One region of the Gynuella sp. genome, then DNA from elsewhere that is predicted to be linked to it. Evidence: riboswitches for the same ligand, from Rfam matches in the RefSeq annotation. Region 1 holds a riboswitch; the other holds the start of a gene.
The links. Region 1 has a riboswitch for thiamine pyrophosphate ahead of thiC (phosphomethylpyrimidine synthase ThiC). Riboswitches for the same ligand answer to the same signal wherever they lie in the genome.
Positions count from the first base shown of each region.

Region 2: linked by a shared signal. The riboswitch ahead of thiB (thiamine ABC transporter substrate binding subunit) and the one ahead of thiC (phosphomethylpyrimidine synthase ThiC) in region 1 are both predicted to bind thiamine pyrophosphate.

Region 1 is NZ_JBNKSF010000052.1:82,402-90,333, forward strand. Features, by position in the region: gene ACQY6I_RS20345 (hypothetical protein) at 1-1,681, opposite strand, end outside; gene ACQY6I_RS20350 (DUF1449 domain-containing protein) at 1,718-2,425, opposite strand; gene ACQY6I_RS20355 (methyl-accepting chemotaxis protein) at 2,671-4,704, opposite strand; TPP riboswitch at 4,843-4,949, shown strand; gene thiC (phosphomethylpyrimidine synthase ThiC) at 5,015-6,826, shown strand; gene thiO (glycine oxidase ThiO) at 6,823-7,866, shown strand; gene thiS (sulfur carrier protein ThiS) at 7,863-7,932, shown strand, end outside.
Region 2 is NZ_JBNKSF010000008.1:35,855-43,786, forward strand. Features, by position in the region: gene ACQY6I_RS03125 (NifB/NifX family molybdenum-iron cluster-binding protein) at 1-188, opposite strand, end outside; gene ACQY6I_RS03130 (methyl-accepting chemotaxis protein) at 1,919-3,448, shown strand; gene ACQY6I_RS03135 (NAD(P)/FAD-dependent oxidoreductase) at 3,467-4,690, opposite strand; gene ACQY6I_RS03140 (phosphotransferase) at 4,683-5,429, opposite strand; TPP riboswitch at 5,473-5,587, shown strand; gene thiB (thiamine ABC transporter substrate binding subunit) at 5,655-6,626, shown strand; gene ACQY6I_RS03150 (thiamine/thiamine pyrophosphate ABC transporter permease ThiP) at 6,602-7,932, shown strand, end outside.

The DNA.
Region 1 (7,932 bases):
GAGCACTGGCTTCTGCATCACCCTTGGCCGCAATGATTTCGGCTTCCGCCATACCAGCTTCGCGACAGGCTTTGGCATCAGCATCACCTTTGGCCGCAATAATTTCGGCTTCCGCCATACCGGCATCACGTTCGGCCTTGGCTTTGGCATCACCTTTGGCAGCAATAACTTCAGCATCCACCAGACCCACTTCACGCTGCGCTCTGGCCTCGGCTTCACCTTTGGCTGCCACAACTTTGGCCTCTGCAAGCCCTTCTTTTTCAGCCGCATCGGCTTTGGCTTCGCGCACTTTGGCTTCGGCCAGACCATGAGCAGCTTCTTCGGCCTGAACACCTTCGGCCATTTTCTTCTTGCCATCAGCTTCTTTGGCGGCTTTTTCCAGCTCGGCCTGAGCCATGGTAGTGACTTCCTGGGCCCGGAATTTGGCAGCCTGTTCGTCTGCTTCCGCCGCTTTCACCTGTTTGACTTTCTCTTCTTCGGCTTTGGCTTCTGCTGCCAGCACCTGAACCTGTTTGTGGCGATCCGCTTCGGAAACCTCACGAACCTCTTTAATCCGTTCTTCCTCAACTGCCACAGTTTTGTCTACCGCGATACGCTCGCGAATGACATTGGCAATTTCTTTCTTCTCAACTTCAACCGCTTTTTCGGCTTCGATGCGCTGCAGTTCCACTTCCCGCTCACGGGCAACGACTTCGAGATCACGGGCGCGGGTGACTTTTTCCTCTTCAATGGCAATGGCCCGCAGACGGTTCTGCGTGGCCACTTCTATTTCGCGTTGCTGGTTTTCACGCTGTACGGCCAGATCCTGCTCGACAGAAATATTGGCGGATTCGGCTTTTTTTCGTTCCTCTTCCTGTACCCGTTTGGTTTCTGCTACCTCGCGTGCACGAATGGTGGCAATTTCACGTTCCTGACGAGCTTCGGCATCTGCCTGCTGGCGTGCAAGCTCCAGCATCGCTTCAGTGGTTTCCACATTCTTTTTCTTGATCGCCAGCTCTTCATCGCGCTCCAGTACGTTGGTGCGGATGTTCTGCGCAGCGGTCAGTTCGGTGATTTTCTTGATACCTTCGGAGTCGAGGATATTGCTTGAATCCAACGCCCCTTTGGGGGTCTGTTCCAGGTAATCGATGGCAACGTCTTCAAGTACATAACCACTGAGGTCATCACCGATGACCTGAATGATTTTTTCACGGAATTCAATACGGTTTTCGAACAACTGCACGAAGTCAATCTGTTTACCAACAGTCTTCAAAGCTTCTGAGAATTTGGCGGCAAACAGTTCGTATACGGCATCGCGGTCTGAGGCACGCTGGGCGCCGACTGTCTTGGCTACCCGCAGTACATCTTCTGCGGTTTCATTAACGCGCAAATAAAAGGCAACGGTGATATCGGCCCGCATGTTGTCCTTACAAATCAGACCTTCCTTACCACGACGATCCACTTCCAGGGTAATCAACGAAATTTTCATCAATTCCTTTTTGTGAATGACAGGTAGCACCAGACCACCGGTAAACTTGACCTTAGGTTTGGAACTGAGATCGTTGATGATGAGCGCAGTACCCTGGTCAACCTTATGATAAAAGGCTTTGATCAGCAGGCCGATGCACAACACAACGACAATGGCGATGCCTATCGCTGCCGTGACAAAGCCCAGACCCGATAAATCGGCGAAAAAACCCATGAGAATTACTCCTTGTTTGTGGAAAACGTTACCGTATTAATGATGTGTTGGCTGTTTCAACACGCCGTTAAATTCATGTTCCGAGATCACCCGGAAAATATTCTGAGCTTCAACATATTCCAATAGCACCACCCGATCACCTTTGACAAAGGTCTCATCATTCATAGACCTGACTTTCAGGATCAACCCGGCACCACCATCGTTGAAAAAGGCCTCTCCGAATGTCGCGTCCACACGACTGGTCCGCACCACGGCAATCTGCCCGGTCAGATGTTTAGCCATATCCTGGTAGGGGTCGCTGAATATTTTGCGCAGTGGACGAATAATCAGCGCGGAGGGAATAGAGGCGAGATAAAGGGAGCCCAGGAAAATGACCAGACCCAGCAGGTAATGTACGAAACCCTGACTGGCAACAGGGTTGAGAATGTAATGTACAGCCAGATAACTGATGACCCACCCAAACCATGATAACAATGAGATGACAATGGTTAGCGGAACACCATGAAGACCAAATCTGGACAAGATGCCCGCCAGTGACATATTGACATCAGCACCTTCTGCTGAACCGTTGCCTTCGGGAAGGTCGACATCGATATCAGCAACATCCAGATCAACCAGGCCCAATACCGCAATCAGCCAGAAACACAGGCTCACCCCCAGAAAAAAGGTAAAAATAACGGTCGGGAAAGATCCTATGTTCTGATAAAAAGGATCCATTTTGCTGCTAAGAAAAATAGCGAACACCTTTATCTCCTGATAATAATTGTATCCCTTCGGCCAACTGCATGGTGAATCTGACTACGGGCCATTTCACACTGGCAGGCTATCGATATCGCTGAATTTCCGAGACTTCAGTCACATTTTTATCTGACTGAAAATATACTGCATGCTGACTGCCGCAATTCGGCATCGATATCAACGAAGGACGCAATTAAACTGTATTTCGTTTAAAACTAAAACCCGAAAATCATGAAAATTTTCAGGAGCATTTATTCCAGCTGAAACAAACGTGTATTTTCTTCCTGTTCACCGGCCAGACGGCCCAGCGCTTTAATATGTTCAAAATTGTCACCGGCACGACTGGCAACTTCTTCGGCATTCGCAAAGATATCATTGATATGACTCGCCACATCAGTGGAGATCTGCTGCTGAGATTCGGCAGCCTGATTCATCGATAACACCATATCCTGTACCGCTGACAGTTTTTCACTGATGATTTTGAGAGAGCCGTCGGTGGCACTGGCTTTTTCCACCATCTCGTCAATGCGTCCAACATTCTGGTCCATGTGCGCAACCAACTGATTTGCCAACGTTTGTAACTGACTGACAACGTTGTTAATTTCCACCGTCGATTCCTGGGTTTTAATCGCCAGTGCCCGCACTTCATCGGCCACCACCGCAAACCCTCGCCCCTGTTCACCGGCCCGAGCGGACTCAATGGCGGCATTCAATGCCAGCAGGTTGGTCTGTTCGGCAATTTTGGCAATCATGGTAACCGCTTTTTCGATTTGCCCGGAGTGTTCCTGAAGACCGGTCGACATTTGTTGTGCCGACCCGATATTCCCGCGAAAGCGGTTGATCAGTTCGTTGGTATTGAGAATGCTGTTTATGCTGTCTTCGGTTTCGCTGAATAGTTGTTTGATTTCTGCCAGAGCCAGACCCGAGGATTCACAAACCGCCTGGGTTGCCTGCTCCATTTCGCGGGAGGAGGCAGCAATGTTTTGAGTACTCTGGTGCTGAGCATCCAGGCGCACCTTCAGGCCCTCATCCCGAGCCAGACTGTCTTTAACCAGCTCGCCGATATTTCTGGATTTATCAATCAGAGCCCTTAACAGCTGGCTTAGGTTGGCAACCAGCTCATCGATGCCATGGCCAATATCACCCAGTTCATCCTGTGAAGAGAGTTTCAGCCGATGACTCAGATCGCCCCGGCTGGTCAGGGCCAGGAACCCCAGAATGCTGTCCATAGGCTGACGTATTTTTCTGATCAGCCAGACGGTCAGCAGCACTGAAAATATCACCGACACCAGAACAGTTATGATGACAACATTTTGAGAGTGGCTGTAAAGCTGTTTCGAATCTGTCCGGTTTTGCTGAAGATCAGCGTTTACGACAGTATCCACCTGTGCACTGGCATTAACGACCTGTTTGGCAATCTGCGCCAGCTGAATCATGTTTTCGATGTTGCTCTGTTGCAACTGCAATACCGCCAGCCGTTGAGCCATCAACCCCTGCGGGTCGTTAACCGTTTTAGTCAACATAGCAACATAAGGCGCATATTTTTCATATATGATGGCAGAACCCTGCTCAATAGTCTGATACCGATTCTGGATGAGCATCATCGTCGAGCGGGCACTCTCGATAATTGCCTGCATGTTGGCGGTATCGTTGATCTGGTCCAGTCTGGCCAGGTCATTACGCAGCAGGTTAATCTTATCGGCGATATATTTCTGATTTCCCGGTACGGTTTTTTCTGCCGCAGTCAGCTCCATATAGCTTTTGCGGGCCAGTACTTCGATGACCCGGTCGACCACTTTCATGTCGATGGAAAAATTCAGCCAGACCTTGCTGTATTCTTCGGCTGCCAGTGCATATGTCTGCCGGCTCTGCAACAGAGACTGGCGATCGCGCATCTGTGTTTCAGCAAACCGTACCAGCTCCTGTACGATGACATCGACGGCATCCAGCGCCTCGTTCAAACCCTTCGATGACAAACTGAAATTACGTAGCTCGGTAAGCTGCTGCTGATATTCCTGATAAAGCGTTTGAAACTCGTTCTCATACTGACTTAACTGATCCGGCCGATACTCAGCATAGTGCTCCGAGACAAGACGATTCATACCCGCCATGGCCATAGACAGTTGCTTGTTCTGATCCAGCACCGGAATGATGGTGTCGTTAATATGATCAATATTATTGTTCATCGAACTCAACGCATTGAGTGCCTGCCAGGCCAAAAACAACAACAATGCAATAACAATGGCAAAGCCGGCTGTGGTTCGGTTTACAACGGTGATTCTCATGTATTTACCCGGTTGTTAATTTTTGTTCAGGTCTTTGACAATGTTTTCAGTATAGATCCTGATGACTACTCCTGTTGACCCATTACCGTTTTATCGGCCAAGTAATTGACTTCTGTAAGTCCACACTCGTAGACTTGCCCACAACTCTCGGGGAGCCTTGTCCCATGACATGGCTGAGACGCGCAAGCGGACCCGTTGAACCTGATCCGGTTAATACCAGCGTAGGGAAGAGTCAGTCCATGAAACTCATGCACATCATTTCAGTTTTCATAGGCCGATCCTCAGGTATTAACAAACCAGAGGAGGCAATATGAACAAAGATACCCGTAGTTTTCCTACCACCGTCAGCCGCGATCCGTTACCCGGCAGCCGAAAAATCCACGTGCCCAGCCCTTTTCATCATGGTATTTCAGTTCCCATGCGGGCCATTGATCTGAGCGATCAATCAACCGTCACGGTCTATGACAGCTCCGGTCCTTACACCGACCCGCAACAGACAATTGATATTCATCGTGGTTTACCGCCCGTGAGAACCGAATGGCTCGATCAGCGCGGCGACAATGAGGCTCGCACGGTAACAGCCTGCGACCGCGACACTGAAAAGTTTCCACTTTTTGGTCACTCCCGCATCATCCGACAGGCGCGGGAAGGCCGTAATGTCAGTCAGATGCACTATGCCCGGCTCGGCATTATCACTGCAGAAATGGAGTACGTGGCAGTACGGGAAAACCAGAACCGCGAGCAGTTACGCAGTGAGTTTGATACCGATGAACGCCAGCGGCGTCTGGCCGGACAGTCATTCGGCGCCCAACTACAACCCATCACCCCCGAATTCGTACGCGAAGAAATTGCCGCTGGTCGCGCCATCATTCCGGCCAATATCAATCATCCGGAACTGGAGCCGATGATTATAGGACGGAATTTCCTGGTAAAAGTGAATGCCAACATCGGTAACTCGGCACTGAATTCGAATATTGCCGAAGAAGTGGAAAAGATGGTCTGGGCCACTCACTGGGGAGCGGATACGGTTATGGATCTTTCCACCGGACAGGACATTCATGAAACCCGCGAATACATCATCCGTAATTCTCCGGTACCTATCGGCACGGTGCCACTCTATCAGGCACTGGAAAAGGTCAACGGCGTGGCCGAGGATCTCAATTGGGAAGTGTTTCGCGACACCCTGATCGAACAGGCAGAACAAGGGGTTGATTACTTCACCATTCATGCCGGCATTCGCCTGGCCGACATCCCCAAGACCGTGGACCGGGTCACCGGCATCGTCTCGCGCGGTGGGTCAATCATGGCCAAGTGGTGTATTGCTCACCATCAGGAGAGTTTCCTGTACACCCACTTTGAAGATATCTGCAAGATCATGAAGCGCTACGATGTCAGCTTTTCTCTCGGTGATGGTTTGCGTCCCGGCTCTCTTGCCGATGCCAACGACGACGCTCAGTTCAGTGAACTGATCACTCTCGGTGAGCTGACCAAGATTGCCTGGCAACATGATGTACAGGTGATGATCGAAGGACCGGGTCATGTACCCATGCATCTGATTCAGGAAAACATGGACATGCAACTAAAGCATTGCCATGAGGCACCGTTTTACACCTTGGGGCCGCTGACCACGGATATTGCCCCCGGTTACGATCATTTCACCAGTGGCATCGGTGCGGCGATGATCGGCTGGTTTGGCTGTGCCATGCTGTGTTATGTCACCCCCAAGGAACATCTTGGGCTACCTGACCGGGACGATGTCAAAGAAGGATTGATAACCTACAAAATTGCGGCCCATGCAGCTGATGTGGCCAAGGGTCACCCGGGTGCCCGCTACCGCGACGACATGCTGTCCAAGGCCCGCTTCGAATTTCGCTGGGAGGATCAGTTCAATCTGGGACTTGATCCGCTCAGAGCCCGACAATATCACGATGCAACCCTGCCCAAGCAGTCGGCCAAAACCGCGCACTTCTGCTCCATGTGCGGCCCCAAATTCTGCTCCATGAAAATCACCCAGGACGTCCGTGATTTTGCGCAACAGGGCATGCAGGAAAAATCCCGCGAGTTCCGCGATGGTGGTGCCGAGATCTATCTTAAGGACGTCGCCGGAGAAGCGTCTTCATGAATCACATTGCCATCGTTGGAGCTGGACTGATCGGCCGGGCCATGGCCTGGCAACTGCTACAAACCGGTCAGCGGGTAACCTTGTTTGACCGGGACAGGATCGACGGTGATGAGGCCGCCGCCTACACCGCCGGCGGGATGATCTCGCCGTTATCAGAGATTGAAGTACTGGAACCGGCATTACTGCAACTGGCCAGACAGTCACTGCAATTGTGGCCAGCGCTGGTGGACTCACTGGGTCAAGAGGTGGATTTTCATAATCATGGCTCGTTGATTATCTCTCACCCTCAGGATAGCACTGCCCACCAGCGTTTTCTGAAACAGTTACAGCAGCACACCCACCCGACAGCAGAAGAATATGCCTGGCTGAATGCCAGTCAGCTGCGTCAGCAGGAGCCGGAACTGTTGCCGAATTTTCAGCAGGCAGTGTTGTTACCGGAGGAAAGCTGGGTGGATCCGGCACGTCTGATGCCGGCACTGGCGGAGCGAATTCTGCCACTTTGCGAACACTGGCACAGTGGTTGCGAAGTCACGGCCATCGAGCCTCATACTGTCAGCTGTGGGTTGGACAGCCACCGCTTCGATCTGGTGGTCGACTGTCGTGGCATGGGAGCCCAAAAAGATCTGCCGGGCCTGCGCGGCGTGCGTGGTGAAGTGGCACGCTTTCATGCGCCAGAGGTCAGACTGACGCATCTGATTCGGCTAATGCACCCTCGCTACTGCCTCTACATCGTGCCGCGTGCCGGCCAGCGATATCTGATTGGTGCCACCCAGATCGAAAGTGAAGATCGTGGACCGGTCAGCGTGCGTTCGGCGCTGGAACTGTTGTCAGCGGTATACAGCCTGCACAAAGGGTTTGCCGAAGCCCGCATAGAAGCATTCAAAACCAACCTGCGTCCGGCCATGCCGGATAACCAACCACTTTTGAGCCTGCAATCCGGACTGATGCGTATTAACGGTTTGTTCCGACATGGTTTCATGTTGGCGCCAGCCATCACCGCACAGGCTCTGCAACAGCTTCAACAGCAAGGTTATCTATGAACATTATCGTGAATGGTAAACAAGAGCATGTGACAGAGCATGAAAATCTGCAGCAATTGCTTGAAG
Region 2 (7,932 bases), on a different contig from region 1:
GGCAGATCCTCGTGCTGAACATGCCATTCATGCAGACTGCTCGCCCGCGACAATTCCAGACTCCAGACAGGTTGTGGTGCCGCTTGTCCAGCCGTAACGATATAGACCTGCCAGCGGACGGTTTTACCGGCATGGGGAGAAATCGTACCATTTTTCAATACTGCCACTGCGATCAGACCGTTTACCATAAAAAAACCTCGCAAAAGTCTGCCACTCTATCAGTTCGTTGTGGAAGCGAATTGATATTACTCAACAGAACCACCTTAATCAGATGGGCGAGAAAACCCAGCCCAAATAAACGTCCGCAGAAAACAGAGATTTATAAGACCTATTTATAACGACAGCAGGCTTTCAGAATGTAACACAGCTATATCCTGCAAATACTGACCGTCCAAAAGGTATCTCCTGTATCAAGAGGAACATTTAGAATGCATTGAATTCGCTGGGTAATTTTTTAGTTCGGCCGTTGTAACACAGATAATTTTTAGCAACTCTCAGTGACCCACAGCGATACAAAACTGTTAAGGAACCGTTGAAAAATGGCCTGTTTTCGCGCAGGACGTTGTCAGCCCCCCGTCTCACCCCCTCATTTACGCCCGTAAATGCGGTGTTGCGAGTGGTGCTTCCTCGCCGACATCAAAACTTTTCCTACTTTTCAGAAGCCCCTTAAATCAAAAACAAGCTCACTGATTATCCGAAACCGCGACTAAATAAACATGTTGGCAAATGATAATAGCTTTGCCGAACAACACTGACGAACAGTCAGTCAAAAACATCCGTACTTTAATCGCAGGAACATTCTTCACCATATGAATAAAACAATTCCGCATAGGAGGCGTCCATTCAATAATTTGTTTTATCTGTCGCCAGTCAGGGTGAAGTCTTGCCGATTCAATTCATGGCTAGTGTAGTGTGTTGAATAAAACCTATATTAAAAAAGCACCTCAAGATGCTCACAGCGAGACGCTGCTCGCCGGCAATGGTCATCCCTTGTCAAGAGCTGAAACGAAGCGGTGGGTGTCTTGAGCGCTGCTCGAAGAGTGGGACACCGTTGGCTGAACTCAACGTAGAGTTGCGAAGTGAATTCGGCGGCCCATTTAAATATGCGTTTTACTTGAGACTCTACACTAGGGCCTGTCGATACTCGTTTCGTCGAACCTGTTATTGGCTAAAAAGACTGCAATTAAGTGATGCGGCATTCCGACGGTTAACGTGAAGCTTCGTCATTCTAAGCGAACGTGGACCAACGCAAAGTGCGGCCTTTTTAGCCATAACCCTTCGGGCTGAGGCCCGTGTCACTCAACTCGGCGTTGCTCGTCACTCATTTAGTCCCGCTAACGTTTTAGCGTGTAACCCTCATGGATGAGCTTTACAACATCACTCCTCGTACCTGGATTTGAGTGAAACTGGTTCTCAGCAGGCCGATGAAATGAGTGTAGACAGGCCCTGGCACCATTCCCCAGTCACCGTACAAACAAAGCAAGTTTTATCTTCTTGGTCTATATTCATAGTAACGATAGCGCCTGTTATACATGAACATCGCTCAGATAGATGCTGGGGTTGCCTGCAACGATATAGGATATAGCCTTATTTTTAGCAGCAGCTCTAAAACAGCCATATATTTGTCAGGAAATAACAAAATACATAACTCATTGAGATAAAAGAACTAAGGGGCCTCTGAAAAATAGGAATAGTGTTGATGCAGGCGAGGAAGCACCACTCGCAACACCGCAATTTACGGGTGTAAATGAGGGTGTGAGACAGGGGCTGACAACGTCCTGCGCGAACAGGCCATTTTTCAGAAGCTCCCTAAGTATTCAATACTGTAACCGAAAACCTGTGTCTTATATTCGAATTATGCTGAACACAAGAAATCATCAGCTATAGTTTAAATGTAAGGTTTTTACTGGGGAAAACAATGAAATCATCCAAGTCTTATTCATTAAGCATCCGGATTACACTGTGGGCTGTATTATTTATTACCCTGTTGTTATGTATCAGTACTGTAATCGACTACCGGATCAATGTCAGTCGATGGCAGCATAACATTCAGGATCAAACCAAAGAAATCAATCAGTTTCTCAGCTTATCCTTACCGCCGGCATTATGGAATTTTGAACTTGAAACCGTAGATCGGGTATTGAATTCAGCAGTGGAAAGCAAAGTGATTGACGCTATTTATGTGGTCGAAAAAAATAAGCTCAGCAAAGGTATTATCAAGCACGAGGACGATGACGTGCAGGCCGCGGATACACTTCCTGATGTCAAAACACTTTCGATGTTGCCATTGTTTTTGGAAGACGCAGGCAAAGATCCTATTGCCGTGATTTATTTTAAAATGAACGACGGTTACTTATCTCGACAACTAAATACATTAGTACAGGCTGCTATCATCAGAACGGTCATTCTGGATATCACGCTGGCCATCGTGATCTATTTACTGCTGTCATGGTTAGTCAGAAAACCAATTATGCAGTTAAGCAGTGCCATGCATGATATTGCTGAGGGTGAAGGCGACCTGACCCGACGTATCAAAGTGGAGCAGAACAATGAAATTGGTGAACTGGTTGGCTACTTCAATCAGTTTATGGACAAATTACAGAGTTCCATGTCAGCCGTTGGTCAGGTGTCCACCCAGGTCAGGCAGGCGGTTTCTGACCTGGATGCTTCATTTGATATCAGCCGCTCTCTTGTATCTGAGCAACGCCATGAAATTGAATCCATTGCCACTGCCATTACGCAAAGCACCTCTGCCACCCAGGAAATTGCCGGAAACGCTGAAACCACGTCATCATCAGCCGAAGCAGCACACAAGAACGCCCAGAAGACACAGGAATTCATGGAATCCACGGTCACCCTTATTCAGGGTCTCGATACCACTCTGCAGGAAACCTCCCGTTCAATGACCACACTGCAATCGGATGTAGATGCAATTACCGAAATCATGTCAGTCATCCAGGGTATTGCTGAGCAGACCAATCTCTTGGCACTTAACGCGGCCATTGAAGCCGCCAGAGCTGGTGAACAGGGTCGAGGCTTTGCAGTTGTGGCAGATGAAGTCCGTGCCCTGGCCGCTAAAACCCAGGACAGCACCAAAGAAATCAGCCAGAAGATTGAACGTCTGAAGACCAGTAGTGCAGAGGGAGCGGTATTATTCCAATCTGGCAGCACCGCCAGTCGTGAAGGTGTCGATAAAGTCGAACAAGCCAAAGATGCATTAAAATCAGTATTCGAGGCAATCGGCCAGATCAATGATATGTCAACTCACATTGCCAGTGCAGTGACCGAACAGTCATCCGTAAGCCAGGAACTGAACCAGAATATCCACCGCCTCTCAGCTCTGTCACAACAGGCCAACGAGCAAGTGGATCAGGCAGGTTCCTACAGTCACAGCGTTAATCAGCAAACCGAAACCTTGAGTACACAACTGGCTGGATTCAAATGGTGATACCGGGCTGAGCTGACATCAGCGTTCAATCGATGTCAGCCACTGTCTTACGCCCTGCCCGGCCAGGTAGCCGCTGGCAAAGCAGGCGGTTAACAAATAACCGCCGGTCGGGGCATCCCAATCCAGCATCTCTCCGGCAGCAAATACGCCGGGGAGCCTTTTTAACATGAGCTGTTCATCCAACTCTGAAAACTGAATGCCTCCGGCGGTACTGATGGCTTCGTCAATGGGGCGTGGGGAATCGATGACTAGTTTCAAGGTTTTGATGGTACGGATCAGGTCTTCATGCCGGTTCAAATCGCAATCCGGCCCGGAACATTCCCGCAACAGGGCATATTTGACACCAGAAAGATTCAGGCGTTTACGCAGATAACTGCTCATGGACTCTTTGCCTCTGGGCTTGCTGAGGCGGGCGCGTATTTTATCTTCAGAAAGATCCGGCAGCAGATCCACCCACACATGGCACTTCCCCGTCTGCAGGCATTCTCTGATCGGACGGGACATGGCATAAACCAGCGAACCTTCCAGACCATAATGACTCAGCACCATCTCCCCCTTTCTAAAGTGACAGCCATCGACTGACAACGCCACTGACTTTAACGCCTGACCGGCAAATTGCTGTATATAATCCGTCCAGGAAAGATTAAATCCGCAATTACTGGGTTGTAAGGGCGCAATGACAACATCACGCTCGGTTAACGCTGCCTGCCACTGACCATCTGATCCAAGTTTTTTCCAACTGCCGCCACCCATGGCCAGTATCACCGCATCAGCCGATACCAATACCGGCTGTTGCTCATGCCGGTCAAACAATCGTAGTTGACCATCCGATTGCCAACCCTGCCACTGATGCTGCAAGTGAAACCTTACCCCAGCCTGTCGTAACCTGGATAACCAGCGGCGTAGTAACGGCGCTGCTTTCTTCTGAGCAGGGAAGACCCGGCCAGAACTGCCAACAAAGGTTTCGATCCCCAGACCAGCACACCACTGTCTTAATTCCTCTGGCCCGAAACTCTGTAACCAGCTCGCTACCCTGCCATCGGAATCCTGGTAGCGCGCAATGAATTGTGGCAATGGCTCGCTGTGGGTGATATTCAGCCCACCAATGCCGGCACGCAAAAATTTACGGGCCACCGAAGGCATGGCGTCATAAATGTCCACCTGTACACCATGACCGGCCAATTGTTCTGCTGCCATCAAACCTGCCGGTCCGGCACCAATCACGATTACTTTTTTATTCACGGGCCAGGTACCAGAGTCTGGCCAACATTTGATTGCATATTTTCGCCTGTTGTAAATATTGATCGACCATATCGGTCGGATACCGCCGGCAGACCGGCAGTTGTTGTAACTGGGGCATAGAAAAATGCCAATGATGCTGAACATTAGCCAGTTCCAGCCAGGCATTTCCGATACCGGAATATTCCCAGTCGATGATGACCATGCGCCCATCTGCCACCAGTACATTTCCTGGATGCAAATCCTGATGGATCAGACAACGATCATCCGGCAGCCTCTGTAAATGCATATGCAGTTGTTCAAGCTCGAATAATGCCTGAGGCAGTTGTTGCAAGCGATACCGGTATCCCGCAAACAGATGAGCGTAATCAAACCAGGGACCGGATGCCGTCTGCTGCAATGCATGAAGAGCCCGTAAAACCACCGGAGCCGTTATCGACACATCCGCAGCGGGCAGTCCGTGATAACGCATCAGGCAAAAACCCAGATCAATGTCGTTGCGAATAATATCTGGTGCCCAATCCTGTCCGGCAATCAGTTGTAAGACCTGATCTTCCTGTTTCCGGTCGACCCCAAAACTGATGTCATCACCGGCATTGACCCGCAAGACGTAACGATCACCGGCACCATCTCCGGTAAACAGATAATTGCTGGTATTGCCGGCATCCAGATATCGCCACTCCGCGACAGCAGGCAACCACTGCCGTAGCTCAGCCTGTATGGCAGTGGGGATTTGGTTCACAATCAATGATTTGGCTATCCATTTGAAAAGCTTTACACTAGCGCCCGTCTCATCGGGGTGCCATGATAACTGACAGAAATCGACGTTCCATGGCTGAGAGTTTACCCGTAGAACCTGATCCAGTTAATACTGGCGTAGGAAATGGGCTATCTCTGCAGTTAAAGAGAACATTCCTCACAACCTGCAACACAGCATTTCCCACGCCCTCATGATTGAGGAGCTTATATGAATAAGTGGCTACTGCCATTAAGTCTGCTGGCTGGTTTTGTCCAGTCTGAAACCCTAACAGTTTATACCTATGATTCCTTTACCTCTGAATGGGGTCCCGGTCCACAACTGGAACAAGCCTTTGAACAACAGTGCGACTGCGACCTGACATTTGTGGCCGCGGAAGATGGCGTAGCCATTCTGAACCGATTGAAAATTGAAGGCCGAAACACCAAGGCCGATGTCATTTTAGGCATTGATGCGCCGTTGATGGAAAGCGCTGTCGAACAGCATCTGGTCCAGCAGCACTCTTTGCCGAGCGATGGACTAAAAGCCGATCTGCATTGGCAGAACACCTACTTCCTGCCGTTTGATTATGGCTATTTTGCGTTCATCTATAACCGTGATCAAATCAAACAACCGGCCCAGTCGATGGCCGAACTGTTGGCCTCAAAAGCAACAGTGATCTATCAGGATCCGCGTACCAGCACACCCGGACAGGGATTGTTGCTGTGGATCAACAGCCTGTATCCGGATAACGCCGAACAAGCTTGGGAACAGCTGAACAGCCATACCGTAACAGTGACCAAAGGCTGGTCCGAAGCGTACAACATGTTCCTGGAAGGCAGTGCTGATTATGTACTCAGCTATACCACCTCACCGGCCTATCATATGGTGGCGGAAAATGAAAACCGCTATCAGGCAGCAGAGTTCAACGAAGGCCACATTGCCCAGATCGAGGTGGCCGGCATCAGCCAGTATGCCCATCAACCAGAACTGGCCCGTCAGTTTCTGACGTTTCTGACTTCCAAAACCGCGCAGGAAATCATTCCGGTGACCAACTGGATGCTACCAGTTATTGATGATGTGTCACTGCCCGAAGCATTCTCAACATTGGTACAACCCAAAGCCATCGCAATCGATTACCCGCAATTCACTCAACAACGTGAACAGTGGATCAAGACTTGGCGCTCAATAGCCGCACAATAGCGGCAGCGTTGGCACTGTGCATTCTGTGCAGTGCCACACTGCTGTCTTTTTCCGGACTGACATTATTCCGCACCGGTGGATTCTCTCTCTCGTTGCTGACCGATGACTATATTCTGGGCATTACCCGCTTTAGTCTCTGGCAGGCGTTTTTAAGTGCGCTGATCAGCACTGTGGCAGCCATCCCTATTGCCAGGGCATTGTTTTATTTTCGTGCTTCCGGCAGTAGCCGCTGGTTATTGCATCTGTCCTTGCTGGCTTTTGTAATGCCGACGCTGATCCTCATCACCGGACTGGTCATCCTGTTAGGTCCCAAAGGCCTCGTCACACCACTGCTGAAACACTGGTTACCCCACTGGAACCTGTATGGTCTCAGCGGCATCCTGATAGCCCATGTTTATCTTAATCTGCCTTTTGCTGTGCGTTCGCTGTACTTGCGGCTGCAACAAATACCCGAAGCATCATGGCGCTTAACAGAACAGTTCCGGCTACCCTGGTGGCAAGTCTGGCGGCAGGTGGAATGGCCGATACTGCGGCCAACACTGCTGCTGATTGGCGGTTTTATATTTATGCTGTGCTTCAACAGCTTTGCCATTGTACTCGCACTCGGTGGTGGGCCACGGGCTACGACTCTGGAGGTCGCTATTTATCAGGCCCTGAAATACGACTTCAATATGAATGAGGCCTTGCTGCTGGCCTGGCTGCAATTAATTCTAAGTGGTTCAGTGCTGCTACTGGTCAACGTATCCGGTCGCATCAGCTGGCTGAATCACCCCAGTATTCGCCAAACGGTTCAACCGCCAAAACGCTTGCAGCAATGGATCTGGATGCCACTTCTACAGGTGGGTTTCTGGCTGTTTTTACTGGCACCGATCATTGCCATTGTAGTACGTCTGCTGTCACAGGATCTGACCAATCTGAACAGCACTGCAATTATCCGTGCAACTGGATGGTCACTACTGTTCGCATTGGTATCCGCGAGTCTGGCAACTGCACTCGGTTGGGCATTACTGCTACCCGTCAGATTTTTTCGTAATCAGCGTAACGGTGCACGTCAACATATTATGGAGTGGATTGCTACTCACACACTACCGCTACCAGCAATGGTCATTTCCGTGGGGATATTTATTGTAGTGATTTCCCGTGGGTGGCTGGAGCAGTCACAACCACTCTGGATCATCTGGATCAACGCAGTCATCGCCTGCCCGTTCGTAATCTCACAACTTAAGTCACCGCTGTTTACATTTGATCTGTTATATCAACGACAATTGCAAAACTGGCGGCCTTCTGCCTGGCAACAAACATGGGT